DNA from 3 places in the Cytobacillus sp. SAFR-174 genome. Region 2 is predicted to be linked to each of the others. Evidence: riboswitches for the same ligand, from Rfam matches in the RefSeq annotation. Region 2 holds a riboswitch; each other region holds the start of a gene.
What was found. Region 2 has a riboswitch for cyclic di-AMP ahead of ACTHRG_RS13100 (cation:dicarboxylate symporter family transporter). Riboswitches for the same ligand answer to the same signal wherever they lie in the genome.

Region 1: it holds a riboswitch for cyclic di-AMP, as region 2 does, so the genes downstream of both, ACTHRG_RS14610 (potassium channel family protein) here and ACTHRG_RS13100 (cation:dicarboxylate symporter family transporter) in region 2, are expected to answer to the same signal.
Region 3: it holds a riboswitch for cyclic di-AMP, as region 2 does, so the genes downstream of both, ACTHRG_RS14650 (dicarboxylate/amino acid:cation symporter) here and ACTHRG_RS13100 (cation:dicarboxylate symporter family transporter) in region 2, are expected to answer to the same signal.

Annotation. Positions count from the first base shown of each region.
Region 1 covers NZ_JBQCMZ010000013.1:93,940-100,944, reverse strand. Annotated here, with positions in the region: gene ACTHRG_RS14620 (phosphotransferase) at 59-910, opposite strand; gene ACTHRG_RS14615 (DinB family protein) at 1,142-1,642, shown strand; cyclic di-AMP (ydaO/yuaA leader) riboswitch at 1,870-2,019, shown strand; gene ACTHRG_RS14610 (potassium channel family protein) at 2,098-2,754, shown strand; gene ACTHRG_RS14605 (TrkH family potassium uptake protein) at 2,794-4,164, shown strand; gene ACTHRG_RS14600 (2OG-Fe(II) oxygenase) at 4,377-5,228, shown strand; gene ACTHRG_RS14595 (DUF1450 domain-containing protein) at 5,481-5,750, shown strand; gene ACTHRG_RS14590 (ArsR/SmtB family transcription factor) at 5,871-6,239, shown strand; gene ACTHRG_RS14585 (heavy metal translocating P-type ATPase) at 6,232-7,005, shown strand, end outside.
Region 2 covers NZ_JBQCMZ010000011.1:90,520-97,524, reverse strand. Annotated here, with positions in the region: gene modA (molybdate ABC transporter substrate-binding protein) at 1-138, opposite strand, end outside; gene ACTHRG_RS13110 (DUF3231 family protein) at 584-1,588, opposite strand; gene ACTHRG_RS13105 (DUF4256 domain-containing protein) at 1,860-2,426, opposite strand; gene ACTHRG_RS13100 (cation:dicarboxylate symporter family transporter) at 2,943-4,205, opposite strand; cyclic di-AMP (ydaO/yuaA leader) riboswitch at 4,319-4,469, opposite strand; gene ACTHRG_RS13095 (dienelactone hydrolase family protein) at 4,692-5,300, opposite strand; gene ACTHRG_RS13090 (nitronate monooxygenase) at 5,440-6,363, opposite strand; gene ACTHRG_RS13085 (hypothetical protein) at 6,838-7,005, opposite strand, start outside.
Region 3 covers NZ_JBQCMZ010000013.1:101,977-106,479, reverse strand. Annotated here, with positions in the region: gene ACTHRG_RS14655 (MerR family transcriptional regulator) at 39-410, opposite strand; gene ACTHRG_RS14650 (dicarboxylate/amino acid:cation symporter) at 579-1,802, opposite strand; cyclic di-AMP (ydaO/yuaA leader) riboswitch at 1,952-2,094, opposite strand; gene ACTHRG_RS14645 (hypothetical protein) at 2,198-2,383, opposite strand; gene ACTHRG_RS14640 (GNAT family N-acetyltransferase) at 2,490-3,014, opposite strand; gene ACTHRG_RS14635 (GNAT family N-acetyltransferase) at 3,134-3,583, shown strand; gene ACTHRG_RS14630 (DinB family protein) at 3,615-4,139, shown strand; gene ACTHRG_RS14625 (endonuclease) at 4,290-4,503, shown strand, end outside.

The DNA.
Region 1 (7,005 bases), on a different contig from region 2:
GAGCTTTATTTTTTGTATGTGGCCTAATCCGATAAAGAACCCAATTAATGCTTAATAATTACTCGTTTTTAACGATTTCTTCCCAGTAATCCCAGGCTTCAAGGTATTCCTGGAAATCACATGGATGATGCTTTATACAAGTTGCCATTCTAAGATATAAACCAACTAGTGCCTCTTCATATAAAACAGAAAGATTCATATCACTTTTAGATTTCAAAAAGGCTGCTGCACTAAGGAGGGTTTCTTTCGTTAGTTCCTCTGGGGATGAACAAAAAGCATAAATTAAATCATATAAAGGCTCGCCAATAACAGGCGTCGGGTCAATTACACCACTTAATTGTCCATTACGAAAAATAAAATTATGTACTCCGCAATCCCCGTGCAGTAAAAATGCCTCTTTGCCTTTGCTGTTTTTTTCAGCAAGCTCCAGTACGAGATTATAATGACGATTATCTAATCGTGAATGAAGGATTTTATTTGCTTCATTGATGTTATCAAGTATAAAACTATGCCAAGACTTCGATGGCTGATCCGCCCAGCCCCAGCCATTAATGCTGTCAACGGGTTTGTAATGATTTAAAAGCCCTTGCACCAGTGTTTGGAGGGTTTCTTTTTTGTTTTTTCTAACATAATTGGCAGTGCCTTCAATGAAGGAATAAACGATGTACTCGTATAATGGATCAACGAATAAGAGTTTCGGCAATAAATCAGTCTTCTTGTAATCATTAAGGAAATTTGCCTCTGATTTAATAATTTGTGGTTCATTTTTCTTAATGACATACTTCATTTCCTCAAAATGCAGAAGGTACAATTCACTAACCGTACCCCCATTTAATTTTTCATGATAAGTTGGCTTTGAAGGTAAAATGTTATTGTTCATTAGCTGATGTATTATTTCTTGTATATTCATATTTCTCCCCCTATCTATGACGCTTTCTTCTGCTTCTCTTTATATTTTAATATAATTTACCAAGTTTCTAGCTGAATTTTCAAAATAATTGAGTATAAAACGTTTGCGATTTCTTACTCGATCTCTAATGTGCAAACAGGGCAGGATTCTTGAAGAAGGTATTTGTAATAGAAAATTGAATAATTACTTACATATACAGTGAGTTAATTTTAATATAAAGGAGAATTTAAATTGAGCGAACTTAAACTAATAAAGACTTACAAAAACGAGCTTCAAAAATACTCTTTAGAACAGCTAAGCTATAAATCTGAAGAAACGGTCTGGTCAATTGGGCAAATGTATGACCATTTAATCCTTGTAGCCCATGAGTACCTGGATAATATGGAAAAATGCTCCAAATTATATGATGAACAGCCCCTTGGGAAAACTGAGTTTGGTTTGCATTTATTTAAGATAGGAGGGTTTCCTCCAATAAAAATTAAATTGCCGGCTGAACTAAATGCTCCACCTAATAATTCAGATAGCAAGGATGATCTTAACAGCAGAATGGATCAAGTAATTCTAAGGCTAAGTCAATGGGAATCGAAAGTGGATAATATAAACCCAAAATATAAAGTAGAGCATGGGGGGTTCGGATGGCTGAATGCAAGGGAATGGTATGATTTAGTTGGTATGCATTTCCGTCATCACTTGCGCCAAAAAGCTGAGTTAGAACAAAGGCTTGTTAAATGATGGCTGTATAAGTTGAGGGTAGGAAAGTTTTGGGTAGGATAGTTTTGGCTAGCCTGTCTTCTTATTCAATAACAGGTGCGTTATTCCGCAAGGAATGACCAAAAGGACCTTATGAGGAGGTCTTTTTCTTTTGTTCAAAAAATTAATATCCCTTTAAACTCAGCTTTATGAGAAAAAGATTGACAAGAGATAAACATGGGAGTAATTTATATTTATTAATTTCATAGTAAACCTTTTTGCTGAATCATTTGAGCGGGGGAACCAATTTTGATAAACCTTGTTTATCTTGGGGTGAATCTTAGCATATTAAGGCTAAGAAGGGATACTCTCAATCCCTAATCCGACAGCTAACTCCGTAAGCCAAATCGAGAGAAGGGTTAATGGAAACCATTGGCCATTCTTTATTAAGAGTGGTTTTTTTGTGTTCATTTTTTAAAAAGAAGGGAATTTCTTCAATGAAAAAACAGTATGCTGTATTTGGTTTAGGCCGCTTTGGCGGCAGTCTTGTAAAGGAATTTCATGAATTAGGTGTGGAAGTGCTTGCGATTGATGTGGATCAGGAGAAAGTGAATCAATACGCTCAGTTTGTGACATACGCCGTTCAAATCAATGGGATTGATGAAGCTGCCATTAAACAGACGGGAATCAAAAATATTGATCATGCGTTTGTTTCATTTGGTGAAAACATCGAGTCCAGCATATTGACATCATTGCTCTTAAAAGAATTGGGAATTCCAAAGGTGTGGGCGAAGGCACATAATGAGTATCATGCCAGAGTGCTCGAAAAAATTGGCGTTGATCGTGTAATTCATCCGGAGCGGGATATGGCAAAGCGGATTGCCCACCATATTGTTTCAGAGAAGATGATTGATTATATTGAGCTGTCTGAAGATTATAGTATGGTGGAGATTGTGGCGACTAATAAAATTGCCAACAAATCTCTATCAGAGTTGAATATACGGGCTAAGTATGGCTGTAATATCGTGGGGATTCAGCGCGGGAAGGAAATAATCGTTACTCCGCCGGCTGAAGAGGTCATTTTAAAGGGAGACGTCCTGATTGTAATGGGACATAATAAAGGGATTGGCAGGTTTGAGAGGCATGGAGTATAAACCTTCCTAAAAAATACCAATACAAGGGGTTAGCCTTAGATGTATAAGGAGCATAAAAGAATGAGGAGAATGGGACGATCCTATAAGTGGATAAAAATGAATCCGGCACAAATGCTTTCGGTCGGTTTCTTAATCTTAATTGGTGTAGGCACACTGCTGCTGATGCTGCCTTTTGCTACGAAAGACAGACATCATTTGTCGTTTATCGATGCCCTTTTTGAGGCGACTTCTGCTGTTTGTGTAACAGGTCTCGTGGTAGTGGATACCCAAACAACATTTACTGTTTTTGGCCAAATTGTATTGATGGTACTCATACAGATTGGCGGCCTTGGATTTATGACATTTGGAGTTCTCATTGCTATCATGCTTGGAAAGAACATTGGGTTGAAAGGAAGGCTGATGATCCAGGAATCTTTAAATCAGCTTTCGATTGAAGGGATGGTCAGGCTGGTTAAATTCGTTGTCGGCTTTACTTTAATTGCTGAAACGATCGGTGCATTGATACTGGCCATACGCTGGTTGTCCGATTTTGGATTTCCCCGCGCGTTGTATTATGGCATTTTCCATTCGGTTTCTGCCTTTAATAATGCCGGGTTCGATATAATGGGCCAATTCAGGAGTGTGACTGAATATGCCGGCGATTTTACGGTCATTATGACGCTCAGCACTCTGCTGATAATCGGGGGAATTGGCTATTTTGTTGTACTTGATGTGAAAAGAACCAGGAGCTTGAAGAAACTCTCTTTGCATACAAAATTGGTCCTTTTGATGACTCTGGTTCTAAATTTTCTGGGGACAGTGTTTATCTTTGCGCTGGAATTTGATAACCCCGGGACACTTGCCAATTTGCCTTTAAAAGATAAACTGCTGGGAGCATACTTTCATGGTGTAGTACCGAGAACCGCTGGCTTTAATTCTTTGAATACTGGTGAATTAACACTGGGTTCACAGCTGGTAACCATGCTGCTCATGTTCATTGGAGGGGGATCCGGCGGTACTGCAGGAGGCATTAAAGTCACTACATTTGTCTTGATTTTTCTTGCAGTCCGGGCGCTGATAAAGGAGGAAGATGAAGTAAGCCTGATGGGGAGGCGAATTCCGAAGGATCTAATTGTCAGGGCCTTTACGATAACCGTCTATTCAATAGGATTTATTTTCTTTATCTTATTTATTTTATCCATAACTGAAAATGCTCCTTTAAACGTCCTTTTATTCGAAGTAATCTCCGCCTTTGGCACGGTAGGCATGTCGATGGGGCTGACACCTGAATTAAGTGCAACAGGAAAAGGAATAATTGCATTTATGATGTTTGCAGGAAGAGTAGGGCCTATCACAATCGCTTTTGCACTTGCCCGAAGAAAAGGAAAGGCCAAATATAAATTTGCAGAAGAGAAAATTATGATTGGCTAGTACGGGATAGAGTGTGACACTCTATCCTGTTTTTTTTATAGAGCCGAAAAAGCGAGCGGCGGGAAGAAAATGGTCCCCCTGCTAGGGCGAATACCAAATTCCAACTATCCAAATTGATTTCAGTTCCTTCTATAATAATAGTATAATAAAATACATATATTTCTATTTTTCGGCCGATGGGTATTTTCAGTGAGTCATACAGGGGGAAGATAATGGCGAAGATTATGCAGATATCAGACGAACTGAAGGAATGGATTACGGGTGCGTTAAAAAATGAAGTGAGTCCTATTTCGCTAGCAAATGCATTGATCAAAAAGGGGTTCGATAACCGGTTTGCTTATGAGACTTTATTTAAAATTGTTGGAAATGAAGCAATAGGGACGACAGAAGGGCAGCAGATTCGATATAATTATGAAGTCCCTGAAATAGGCAGGAAGGGGAATATCCTGCATGCCAGGGACAGGGACGTCAAAGTGCTTTCCAGGAATGAAAAGCCGTTTGTTCTCCATTTGGATTCTGTGCTCACCTCAGAAGAATGTGATGGGCTCATCAGTCTTTCAAGGAGCCGCCTGCAGCCATCCCGTGTGGTGGATACGGGTTCTGGAGAAGAACGGGCAGGTTCCGGCAGAACAAGCAGGAGCATGGCTTTCAGCATCATGGAAAATGAGCTGGTCGAAAGGATTGAAATGAGGATTGCCGATCTGACGGGTTATCCGGCAGAAAATGGCGAAGGCCTTCAGATTCTGAACTATGGATTGGGTGAAGAATATAAGCCTCATTTTGATTTCTTCCCTACCCATATGGTGGATGCCGGCAAGGGCGGACAGCGGGTTGGCACTTTCCTCATCTATTTGAATGATGTGGCTGAGGGCGGTGAAACCGTTTTTTCTAAAGCCGGACTTTCGATTGTTCCCAAAAAGGGATCGGCCATTTACTTTCATTATGCCAATGACCAGGGGCAGCTGGACCGATTATCAGTCCATAGCAGTCTTCCTGTCAAAAAGGGAGAAAAATGGGCGGCAACCAAATGGATTAGGGAAAACAATATTTACAAGTGTTATTAAGTAGGCTGTTTTCGCAAGGTTTGCTTTTTGTATTATATTTACTGTGTTGATTGGAGCGGAAGGTGCGAGACTCCAGCGGGAGTAGCGGGACAGGTGAGACCCCACAGACGCGGAGCGCCGAGGAGGCTCACCGCCCGCCCCGCGGAAAGCGAGCAGCCTGGAGCGGAAATCAACGGACAACATAGATAGGCAAAAAACAACAATTTGTACGGAAAAGATCCTAAAAGTAAAACCAAAAGGAAGTTTGATCAGGTGAAACTCATCAACAAACTATTCTCAAAAGAAAAAACATCTTCAATTGAATTTTGCCAGCGGAATCTGGATGAATTTTTAAAAGAAGAAAGTTTGGCTGAATTTAACCAATTCCTGAGCCGTAAGAATATTACCTATAAAGAATACGAATGCCAGAGCAAATGCAAAGAATGCAGGCTATCTCCCTATGCTGTAGTGGACGGAAAAATGATTGCAGCGGAGAATTCGGATGAATTATTGATAAAACTGAAAGAAGAAGTAAAGAAATAAAAGGAATCGGAGCAATCCGGTTCCTTTTTTCATACAATATTCAAATACTTGTTTGAATAAGGTCACAGACGAGGTATAATATATTCAAATGAATGTTTGAATAATGAGGGGAGAATAAAATTGGGCTCTAAAGATACATGCGATATTTACTGCTTTGATGAAGACAAAGTGAACCGCATTCAGGGGGAACTGCTGAAGGAAGATCTTTCGGGTGCTGCCCAATTATTCAAGGCTCTTGCTGATGAGAACAGGGCAAAGATTTCTTATGCACTAACCCGGGATGAAGAGCTGTGTGTCTGTGATATTGCCAATATCATTGGCGCAACAGTGGCAACGGCATCCCACCATTTGCGGACATTGCATAAGCAAGGAATAGTTAAGTTCCGGAAGAAAGGGAAATTGGCTTTTTATTCATTGGATGATGATCATATCAGGCAATTAATGATGATTGCACTTGAACACAGAAATGAGGTGAAAGCCAATGTCTGAACAAGCTGGAATTGCGGAGAAAGAGACGGTAACCTACCGTGTTCAGGGCTTTTCCTGAGCAGGCTGTGCCAAGACGTTCGAAGAGAACGTGAAACGCCTGGATGGCGTTTTAGATGCGAATGTGAATTTTGGTGCTTCTAAGATAACTGTTACAGGGAAAGCTTCAATGAAGGCGGTCGAAAAAGCGGGAGCCTTTGAAAATCTGAAGCTGCGTGCAGAGAATGAAAAAAAGGTGGAGCGCGAGGCATTTTGGAAGCAGAAATCTAACTATAAAGTGTATTTGGCAGCGCTTATTCTGATTGTGAGCTGGTTTTTAAGCGAACAGTATGGAGAGGATCATCTATATCCGATCACAGGGTATGCAGCAGCAATCATCATAGGCGGTTATACTTTATTCCTGAAAGGCTTCAAAAATCTTGCAAGATTGAATTTTGACATGAGCACCCTGATGACGATCGCTATTATAGGTGCAGTGATCATTGGCGAGTGGGGAGAAGGAGCGATGGTTGTCATCCTTTTCGCCATCAGTGAAGCCCTTGAGCGTTTCTCAATGGAAAAAGCGCGCCAGTCCATTGAATCATTGATGGACATTGCCCCTAAAGAAGCATTGATCAAACGGGACAATGAAGAAATGCGGATTCATGTGGATGATATTCAAATTGGTGACATCATGATTGTGAAGCCGGGAGAAAAATTGGCCATGGATGGCGTGGTAGTGAAAGGAACCTCTTCCCTGAACCAGGCAGCGATTACCGGAGAAAGCGTG
Region 2 (7,005 bases):
TGCCGCTGCTGAAATAGTCAGTTCCACACTCTCTCCGGCTGCATCCCGCTGCTCTTCTCCTGTATTTTTAGACTGACATCCAGCCAATAATAAAAAAAGGACCATTGATGAAAAAAATAACAGGGATTTCTTTTTCATTAAGTATCTCCTTCTCTGAATAGTTATATCTAGTAATAATTAATTATAACTACTTATAGGGACACTGGCGAATATAATCTTCCCCATCTAAAAAAAATCCTTGTTCCTGCCTTTTTATAATTCATAAGGTCATTAAGCGATTATGATACAGCCCGGACAGGAAAAATCATTTATGAAACAAACTAAAAGGCAAGCACAAATTGGAGTGCTTACCTTTGTTAACAATGTGGAAATGTAATCTGCCCGCCAACAACTTATACATGTGAAAAAGATGGTGTCCTGATCAGCCTGTCAAATCTGGCACCCATCTTTTCAAAAAAGAATGACACTTTAATAACCAAAGTGATTAAAGCAGAGAATAAGTTGAAAAGCATGTACAAATACCCCCCACACTGAAATTTAGTGTTCTGGACACTAATGTTAGTGTTAGACTGAGCAGGAGTTTTTATTCTCTTATGAGTCCCGGACGGTCCTCCATTTGCGGGGGCTCCTCAAACCAGCCGTTTTTAATCTTGATTTTAATTCCCTCTTGGGCATAGAAGTAAATATCCTTCGCCAGTATCATGGATTTCATCGCTATATCATTTCTCAAGCTAAAGAATGCACCTGTACCGGATCCTACAAGGCTAAACCCATTGAGTATGTAAATGCAATGCATCATAAGTTTGTCGGAAAACGGAGGTACTGTCGATGTGGTTACCGTAGCCCCGGAGGTTGCGGAAAATTGAACATCACCCTCTAGGAGGATTTCTTCCATCATTTTTATTTGTTTCTTGGCAAGTTCTTTTCCTTTTAAAAAGTATTTTTTGGCCTCTTTGTTTTGAGCGCATTGCGCAAAACCCGTAATAAGCTGCATCCCGATATTGTTTGCCTCCATATTGTGATGCAGAATTCCGATTTCAAGGTCATTTAATGCCCTTTTATCTCCTGTCAGCCTAAAACCGTCCTTATACTTTTTTGACTGGATATACTCTATATTTTTGGGCATCGTCACTTTTGGTGGCAGCGCTAGTATTCCTTTTTCCAGCAGATAAAAGGTCGAAAGCTTATAGATTTTCTGTGTTACAGTCGTGAGCCCCTCATAAATGGATAAAACCTTCTTATTGTATGTCATATTCATATTCAGGGTGTAAAGCCCCATGCTAACTTCCTTTAATACACGAAGAAACATGATATCAAAACCATTATCGTATAATTTAGGGGCTTCTAAATTAACGTCAGCTGAAGTAAACCCCTCAGGCTTAACCATTCCTTGATCGGAGAAAAGTTCTTCCATCTCTTTCACATAAAAGTTCAGTTCCTGCCATAACCCTCCTAAAATATTCCTAGCCTCCTGTTCATCTGACTTTTCGATAAAGTATTCCAAAAATCTCATTATCAATGTTTTTTCCTGGTAAGTCTGCCATATAGTCCCTATTTCAGAAACACTTAGCGGATTGGTTAATATCAAGTAAACAACCTCCTTCCATCATCCCATTTTGACTATGTACCGAATTGATTAATAATTCTCATTCATAAATTAACCTGGATTGGAGATATTATTCCTGATAAATGGAGTGTAGGTTATTTTCATCAATATCCGGCCGCCAGACAATCTTTTTGTAAATAAAAAGAGACGCGTTCCTTTACTAACGCGCCTGCTGGTATACCTTTTAAACTATGTTTTAGCAAAAAACCCGCCGAATCCTTCTTACGCTCATACAATCCGAGTCTCCCTGAACCTAAACTCTCAGCGAGCCGCGGAACCCCCTTGCAGCATAGTAGGAATCAGCTCCATTGTGATACACAAAGACCGTGTCGTAGCGGCGGTCACAGAAGAGAGCCCCGCCAAGTTTTCTGATATGAGGGGGTGTCTGCACCCAGCTCGATGTTTTCTTATCAAAAGCTTCAAGCTCCTGGAGCTCCCGGTATTGCTCTTCCGTTAAAAGCTCAACGCCCATGGCAGCTGCCATATCCATCACACTGTTTTCCGGCTTATGTTTTTTCCTTGCCTCCAGCGCTTCACGATCGTAGCAAAAACTTCTGCGGCCCTTAGGACTTTCTGCTGCACAATCATAAAATATGTATTCGCCCGTCTCTTCATCATACCCGGCAACATCCGGTTCGCCGGCCGTTTCTTCCATTTCATTCAGCGACCATAATTTCTCAGGATTAGCCTCAAGCTTAGCTTGTACATCTGCCCATAACAGCCCTTCATGCCTGTGCGTATTCTTCTCAAAACGGGCCTTCAATGTTTGCAGCAATTCATCCCGCTGTTCTGGTGACAGCGCCTTACTTCCCAGTGTCATATGAGTACCTCCTTTTTTCTTCATTATAATATAATTATGACCCTAAAGGGCAGATGATAAAAGCAGGCGCCGGGTTAACCTTCCTGAAACTGGCTTCGGACTCAAGCCTGATGATTTCCCCTTCCTGTGTCCGAACCTGCACCAACTTCGGACTCAGACCTGATGATTTTCCCTTCCTGTGTCTGAACCTGCACCTACTTCCGACTCAAACCCGACGTTTTCCCCTTTCTGTGTCTGAACTTGAACCAACTTCGGACTCAGACCCGACGTTTTCCCCTTACTGTGTCCGAACCTGCACCAACTTCGGACTCAGACCCGATGATTTCCCCTTCCTGTGTCCAAACCTGCACCAACTTCGGACTCAGACCCGACGTTTTCCCTTCCTGTGTCTGAACTTGAACCAACTTCGGACTCAGACCTGATGATTTTCCCTTCCTGTGTCTGAACCTGAACTATCTGGCTCCACAAAAAAACACTAACAAACGATGCCATTTGTTAGTGTTTCCAAATCTATTATTATGAAGCTTGTTGTTCAAATCTTTCTTCAGCTGGAGGGTTAAATTGCCCTTCCCACTTCGCAATAACAATCGCCGCCAGTGAGTTCCCCACCACATTAACCGCTGTGCGTCCCATGTCAAGGATACGGTCGATGCCGGCAATAAAGGCAAGGCCTTCTGCAGGCAATCCAATGGTGCTGAATGTCGCCAGCAGCACAACAAAGGATACACCAGGTACACCCGCCATTCCTTTCGATGTAACCATCAGCACTAACATTAGTGTAATTTGCTGTCCGATACTCAATTCAATCCCAAACATCTGGGCAATAAATAAAGAGGCAATCGCCTGATATAAAACAGATCCGTCCAGGTTAAAAGAGTAGCCTGTCGGAATAACGAATGAAGAAATATGTTTCGGGCTTCCCGCTTTCTCCATTTTATCCATAATTCTTGGAAGAACTGTTTCCGAGCTTGCTGTTGAAAATGCCAAAATCAATTCCTCTTTGATCATCTTCAATAATTTAAAGATGCTGAACCCGACAATTTTGGCCATAACTCCCAGAACAACAAGAACAAAGAAAATCATGGATCCATATACAGTAAGCGCCAGCTTGCCTAATGGAATCAGTGAGGCGAAGCCATACTTGGAAATCGTAACACCAATTAAGGCAAATACCCCGATCGGCGCATACTTCATAAACAGGTTCGTTACATAGAACATCGCCTTGGCCGTACCTTCAAAAAACCTCAGAACTGGCTTTCCGACATCTCCAATTGCTGCAATTCCGAGTCCAAATACAACCGCAAAGAAGATAATCGCCAGCATATCGCCTTCAACCATGGCTTGTACCGGATTAGTAGGCACAATATGCAAGAATGTATCCGCTACCGACTTGCCTTCCTGCTCTTTATTGGTTTCGACATAGCTTGAGATATCACTTTGCTGCAGGCTGTCCATATTCAGGCCGGCACCTGGCTGAAATACATTCCCGGCGATTAAGCCAACCACAATGGCAACCAATGTCATGCCGATAAAGTAGGTCAATGATTTACCGCCAAGCTTACCCACGGATTTTAAATCACCTACACCAGCAATGGCAACGATTATCGTTGATAATACAATAGGAACCACAATCATTTTAATTAAACGAATGAACAGATCGCCAAATGGCTGTAAGGCACTTTGCGCTGCTTCATTACCGTAAAAGATACCGCCAACCACAATCCCCAGGACAAGACCGATAAAAATTTGAGTGGCTAAACTTAATTTAATTCTTTTCATCAATTACCCTACCTTCTTGTTTAGTTTTAACGTGCTGCTCAGGCAAGGGAAACAAAGCTGATCTCAAAAAAAAGAAAATCGACAATTGTCAATTCACCCTGATTCATATTCTCTTATGTTTCCTTAAACGCTGACGAGGTTAGCTTTCGGGTTAGGACTGTGGAAACAGTAAGCCCTTCCATCTTTCGGATTCACCCCGTGCGGAAACTCCGCCGTAAATAATGGGTCCCCCGTTCTTAAAATAAGATTAAGCATAGAACACTAAATCATTATATTATCCCAAGATAATTTTTGTAAATAGTTAAGTATTCCCTGTATAAAACAAAAAAGCATTTGGCTCCACCTGCGCCAAATGCCATGATAGCCACACATGCTATCCCCGCTACATCTAAATTAGCATCTTAGTATTAAGTATATTGAACGCGCTTGTAAACTTTTATTAAAATTCCTCGGTGATAACAGTCACCGTTAGTGCTTCATACTACCTCAATCAGTATGCAATAAAAAATTCAGCATTTTGCTAAAGGCTTCTTGTTCTGATTTTGCATCATACTTAGAGGAATAAGGATCACTGAATCCGTGTTTCCCAGTAAATTTATATGCTTTAATTTTCTTTTTTTCCAAAGCCAATACTAACTCATCAACATTAAAAGACTGCTCTTCCTGTGGAAAAAATAGCATGGCAGGACTCCGGGGTGTTAGCTCTAAATAGTCCCTAATCCTTGAACCGTAATATCCAACTATTCCATCAACACAATCTTCCTCACTGCATAGCCAGGCAACAGTGGCACCTATACTAAATCCAATGATTACTATTGTTTCGTATTCATCTTTAACATCCAATAATAAATCTTTGATTTTACGTGCCGCTATATCGAAACCGACATGTTCCATAAAGTGACGATAAGCGGCTTCCCCTTGAGAATAATCAAAAGGCATCTCTCGCTCTAGTAAATTGGGGCATATCACTTCAAAATTCTGCTTTATTAATAATTCGCAAAAACTCTTTATATGTTGATTTATTCCATATATTTCGTGGATTACGATGATTAAAGAATTTGAATTTCTATCATAACTATGTCGCTTATTCTCCATATTTCTTCACCCGCTATATTCCATCAAAAGGTATTCTATATTAATATGAATTATTCCTCCAGTCTCAAAACACCCTTTTTAAATCCAAAAAGAGCCGCCTAATTGGCAGCCGGACGTGAAGCAATGAACCATCTTGACATTAAACACAAGCTTCATATTCTCTTTTGATATTATGAATGATCGTCTGAACAGGCAAAATTTCGTTAATTTCATGGACTCTTGCCCCCGCAAATACGAGACCATTCTCACAGTCCCCCTCCATGGATGTGACCAGAGAATCCAATGTACAAAAGCGGTAGGAGCAGTTTTTCAGACAATCGATGCACTTCTTGATTTTCACCTTTTTATTGTCAGATATTTGTTCAGTAAAGTTATTCTTAATGGCACGCCCCTCCAAACCTACGGTGGTTTTCACCATAACGATATCTTCCTGTTTGGCATGTACATATTTTTCCTTGAAGGATAGGGGGGCATCACATTCGTGACTTGCGACAAATCTGGTTCCCATTTGAACACCGGAAGCCCCGACACGAATGGCATGCGCAATATCTTTTCCTGTCAGGATTCCCCCTGCAGCTATGACAGGAATCTTAACAGCTTGCACCACTTCCGGTAAAATATCGAATAACGGTCTTTCGGTCCCTAAATGCCCTCCTGCCTCATTGCCCTCTACGACAACCGCAGAAGCACCCAGCCGCTCTGACATTTTGGCAAGCCTTGCAGATGACACAATCGAAATCACCGGTGTGCCGGATTCTTTGCCCCAATTGTACATATCCCTTGATATTCCTGCACCTGAAATAATGAAATCCACCTTTTCCTCTATAGCGGCCTTCATTTTTTCAGCAAAATCATTCATGGCAAATAGAACATTCACCCCAATATAGCCCTCACCCTTGATAGCTGCCCTGGCCTTTCGTATATGCAGCCTTAACTCTTCTATGCTAATTCCTGTCCCTGAAATAATTCCAATCCCCCCGGCATTCGCAACAGCTGATGCCAGGCCGCTTAACGAAATACCAACGCCCATTCCACCCTGCATGATGGGAAACTCAGGCGTCATATGACCGATTTTTAATTGTGGAAATTTCAAAAGAACTACCTCATTTCATCGCCAATTTATTTCTTCTCCATTATTGAGCGAATGAGGGCGATTGAATAGTGATAAATATAATACCTGGTACTAAAAACAGGTTATATTTTCGCCATATTCACAGAATGTTCAAGAATTGCCAACGTAGAGACTTATCAGGCATCATCCCTGCAGCTGACCTTACTCACATAAAAAATTTTTATCTGCCTCTTTGAAATATACGCTGTAAAGGTATGCTAAACCAAAACAAATGATCGTGATAAAAAAGATTTTATTAATTGAAAGCTGTTTCATCAGAGAGGTGTGCGTTGATCGCTCCGATGAAAAAATAGACCACCAACTTGGTTCAGGAAAAAAGACAGATACCATAATCCAAATGCATAAGAAACATAACACCAATAACCAATATAATTTCATAAGCTCTCCTCATTTAGAAAAACAAATTCAATTCACAATCCTTACACCATTAGGGTCCACTAATATCTTCGAAGAGAGGTCCTTTATAACTGCTTCATTAATTGTAACTGTTTCACCAAACACCGATTTAATTGAACTGATAGGCTTACCGAACAAAATGGATAAGTCATTTTCTAGCCCTTCTTTTCTTGTTTC
Region 3 (4,503 bases), on a different contig from region 2:
CAAATATCCATAATGCTCCAAAAATCAAAAAAACGATATCAGTTCAGCAATAAGAGCAGTGACTGAATTAATGATAAGCTTTCATGTGAAATATTTTTTTTAACATACTCATATTTTTCCGGATCTGATTTCTTCAGCTGTGAAAGTGCTTTCGTCACATCTTCCTCCAGATCCTGAATTTTTAGCCTTAGCTCAAGAACATCTACCTCTTCAGAAAATTGGCTGATGACTTTTTTCTTGATTTCCTCCAATGACAAACCATCCGCTTTACATTTCTCGATAAAAGCAATACGTTCGATGGAGGAGTGGTCATAATAGCGATAATTTGAAGGTGAACGTTCTGCTTCTAAAAGACCCAGGGAAGTATAGTAATCAATCGTTCTCTTCGTAACCTTTGCTTTTTCAGCCAATTCTCCTATTCTTAACTTCTCAGCCCCATGAGGTTTCCTCCAAACTGTTACGTGATGGTTATGAATCTAATTATACTAAACTATCATAGAAAAGCAATGAAATTGAATGTAGAAGGGGAGGGTGAGCTCCGAAAAAAATAACACCGGATAACCGGTGTTATTTTGTGATCAGGCTTTAACAGCCTCTTTCTTTGCTTCTGTTTCCGTGACAATAACTGCACAAGCAGCATCTCCTGTAATATTGACAGCTGTTCTCGTCATATCAAGCAAACGGTCAATACCGATAATTAAGGCGATACCTTCAACCGGCAGGTTAACGGAGTTAAGAACCATGGCAAGCATAATAAGGCCGACACCCGGCACACCTGCAGTACCTACGCTGGCAAGCACCGCGGTAAGAACAACGGTGATAAGCTGGGTGAGTGATAAATCCACATTGAATACCTGTGCGATAAATATAGTGGCAACACCCTGCATGATGGCTGTCCCATCCATGTTGATCGTTGCACCAAGCGGCTGAACAAAGCTGCTGATTGATTCAGGAACTTTCAGATTCTTTTGAGCAGTATTCATGGAAATCGGCAACGTTGCATTACTGCTTGAAGTACTGAACGCAACTCCCATTGCCGGTGCAAAGCCTTTAAAGAACCAAATCGGGTTTTTCTTTGCAAGTAAAGCAATGGAACCTCCATAGGTTAAGATCGCGTGTATAAATAACGCGAGAAGGACAACAATCATATAAAGTCCCATGGCTTTAATGGCACTTAGACCTTGGCTGCCGACAGCTGAAACGATAAGTCCGAATGTTCCATATGGCGCAAATTTCATAACCAGATTAACAAGATACATCATTATGTCATTGCCCTGTTCAATCAGGTTTAAAATGCCTTTTGTTTTATTGCCAAGCATCGTTAAGGCAAATCCGACGAAAATGGAAAAAGTAATAATCTGAAGCATGTTTCCTTCTGTGAAGGCTTTTACAGGATTGGTCGGAATAATATTTAATAGGGTGTCAGAGACAGGCGGAGCTTCTTCAGATTCATACTCCACGTTTGTTACGTCAAATTCCCCAACATTTCCCGGCTGGAAGACATATGCCAAAGCGAGTCCGATAATAATCGCTATACTTGTAGTAACTAAAAAGTAGGATATCGTTTTTACACCGATTCTTCCTAATTTCTTTGGATCACCAAGTCCTGCAGTACCGAGGGTGATGGAAAAGAATACGATCGGGACAACCAGCATGTTAATCAGATTTAAAAAGATTTTTCCAAGCGGTGTAAACAAAAACTTGTCAAGCTCAGGGAATATTCCAGGCGCAAACAAATTAATCAGCAGGCCTGTAATTCCCCCTGCAATCAAAGCAATAATAATTTTAGTTGATAATTTCATACGCGTTCCTCCAATGAATGATGTAAAAAAATGTAAAATACAGACACAAAAAATAATGTCCTTCCCTATATTACCCCCAAAAAACATAAATCTAACTTAAAAAAGGCAACAAAAAAACACAGAGGTATAACCACTGTGCATATATGCAGTGTTTCCCTCTCAACACGCTTACGAGGTTAGCTGTCGGGTTCGGGTTTTGAGAGTACCCTACCTATAAAAGGATTCACCCCAGGTACTTTATAAAAAGTACAATTGGTTCCCCCGCTCAATAAAGATTAAGCGAAAATCATTTATGTTTTTTTAATATAATAACAAAATAGTATGAAATTTGTAAACATCCTTTTAATTATTTGTTATTTCCAATAATATATTATTCAAACAATAATATTAAGGTATTAGAAATTAAGCCAGTTGAAAATAGGATGTCTATTTTTGTCCTTGACTTTCAGTTCCTTCTTATTCAGCTTGTCTTCATGTTCGGCAAGCCACTTTTTCAACTCCACTTTATCCTTGCATTGCGTATAATAAGTCTCGCCGTTTTTTCCAGTGGCACTCACAACATATCTGCATGTATTTCCCATAATGCACCCTTTTCAAAGTAATTTCTTTTTGAATTATAACAAGATATCTGGCAATGTCCACTATATTTTTAAAGAAAATAGATATATGCATTATGGGAAAACAAACCTATTTTCGCAAAACTGTAATAAAACCGTCCAGAATATCGTGACTCTTAGTAAATCCTTTACTTACATAAAATTCAAGGGCCTCTGTATTACCATTTGATACATAAATAAAATAGTCTTCCACATCTTTAAATTGACCTAACCATTCCATCGACATGTTAAAAAGCACTGACCCGATTCCGTATTGCCGGTAGCCATCTTTAATAAAGAATTGTGATAAGCAGCCAACATTGTCTTTCTCAACTGAAGATAAATCAAAAAAAGTGGCGATATCATTCGAGTAGGCTTCCTTAGGAGAAACATTGGAATAGACATAGCCCACGACTTCTTCATCGTCCTTAACAATTACAATATAATTATGTATAGCAGATTTTACGGATGGAACCATTCTTGTTTCAAAGTTCATGCTGTCAAATCGCTCAGGTGTTATATGTGCCTTTGATTTCTGAAAAGCCATCAGCTCATTGCATAAATCCCGGCATAGGCTGATTTCGTCTTCTTTTACCACTTCATAGTTTAGATTCATACCAATTCACCCCTTTAGCTAACATTTTATATTGGAAGGGACTCATTCGTCCAAAAAAGAGGGGATTTTTTTTCGATAGAGAATTAGTTTTTAAAACTAATATAAAAAGAGGGACGATCATGATTAAGGAAATAAATATTAAGGACCGAAAAGCGGCTGAGCAGGTTCTAAGCGTACAGCTTTCCGCGTACAAAATTGAGGCTGAAATCATTGGTTATCCTGATTTACCGCCTTTGAAGGATTCGGCGGACGATTTGCGAACAACCGGAGAGACCTTCTTTGGGTACTTTACTGGAGAAAAATTATGCGGTGCGATTTCCTTTAAAGAGAAGAATGATGTTTTAGATATTCACAGACTGATTGTGCATCCTGAACATTTTAGGAAGGGGATTGCACAAAAGCTGCTGAATTACATTGGGCGGAGGCCGATCATAAAAAAAATGATTGTCACAACCGGTTCCAGGAATACTCCAGCTGTCGCATTTTATCTGAAAAATGGATTTAAAGAGGTAGAAATGATCAAAATAAACGATTTACTCACAATTACTGCTTTTGAGAAATTATTATAAGAAACCCGTGAAGGTGGAAAGGAGCGGCAATATGAATTTTAACTTAAGAGAAGCTATTGAGATTCTTGAACGTACACCTGATACGCTGGATGCCTTACTAAGAGGTTTATCTTCAGAATGGCTCAATGGCAATGAAGGGGAAGGGACGTGGAATGCAGCCGAAGTGGTTGATCATTTGATTGATGGCGAGGAGAAAAATTGGATTCCGCGACTGACATTTATTTTGCAGGAAGGGAAAAGCAAGCCATTTCCTCCATTTGACCGTTTTGCTCATTTAAGTTTGTCAGGGGATCTGCCATTTGAAGAAAAGCTTAAAATCTTTAAGACCCTTAGAATGAAAAATTTGGCTTCGCTGAGAGGTATGCCTGATCTGGAAACTCATTTCGAAAAGAAAGGCCTTCATCCGGCATTTGGTCCAGTAAGAGTCAGGGAATTGATTTCCACTTGGGCTGTGCATGATCTTACGCATATTTCACAGATTTCAAGAGTATTGGCAAATAGGTACAGGACAGATGTTGGTCCTTGGATTGAATATTTGGGCATATTAAAAAAGTAAGCACTTTAAAAAATTGTTAAGTATTGTAAAACAGTATAATTTTGGGACCAATACATCATGCCCTGGCCGAAGGTGTTCATTTATACTAGGTGTTGATTGTGACTTTTCTGATTATTCGAAGTCCTTTCAAAACATTATGGAGGCGAATGAATGCTGAATCGTAAGAGAAAAGGTCTGCTGTTATCGCTGATTCTATTTGCTGCCATTCTCATTGTAATGCAGCCCATACAAGATTCAATAACAAAGGCAGCTGCTGGAGATGGGTCCTGGTCATCACCTTATTCGGTTTCTCAGGGAATCAATGCTCAGAATAACTCATCCAAAACTGTTCAAGGCTATGTGGTTGGACAGCCGACTGCAACAA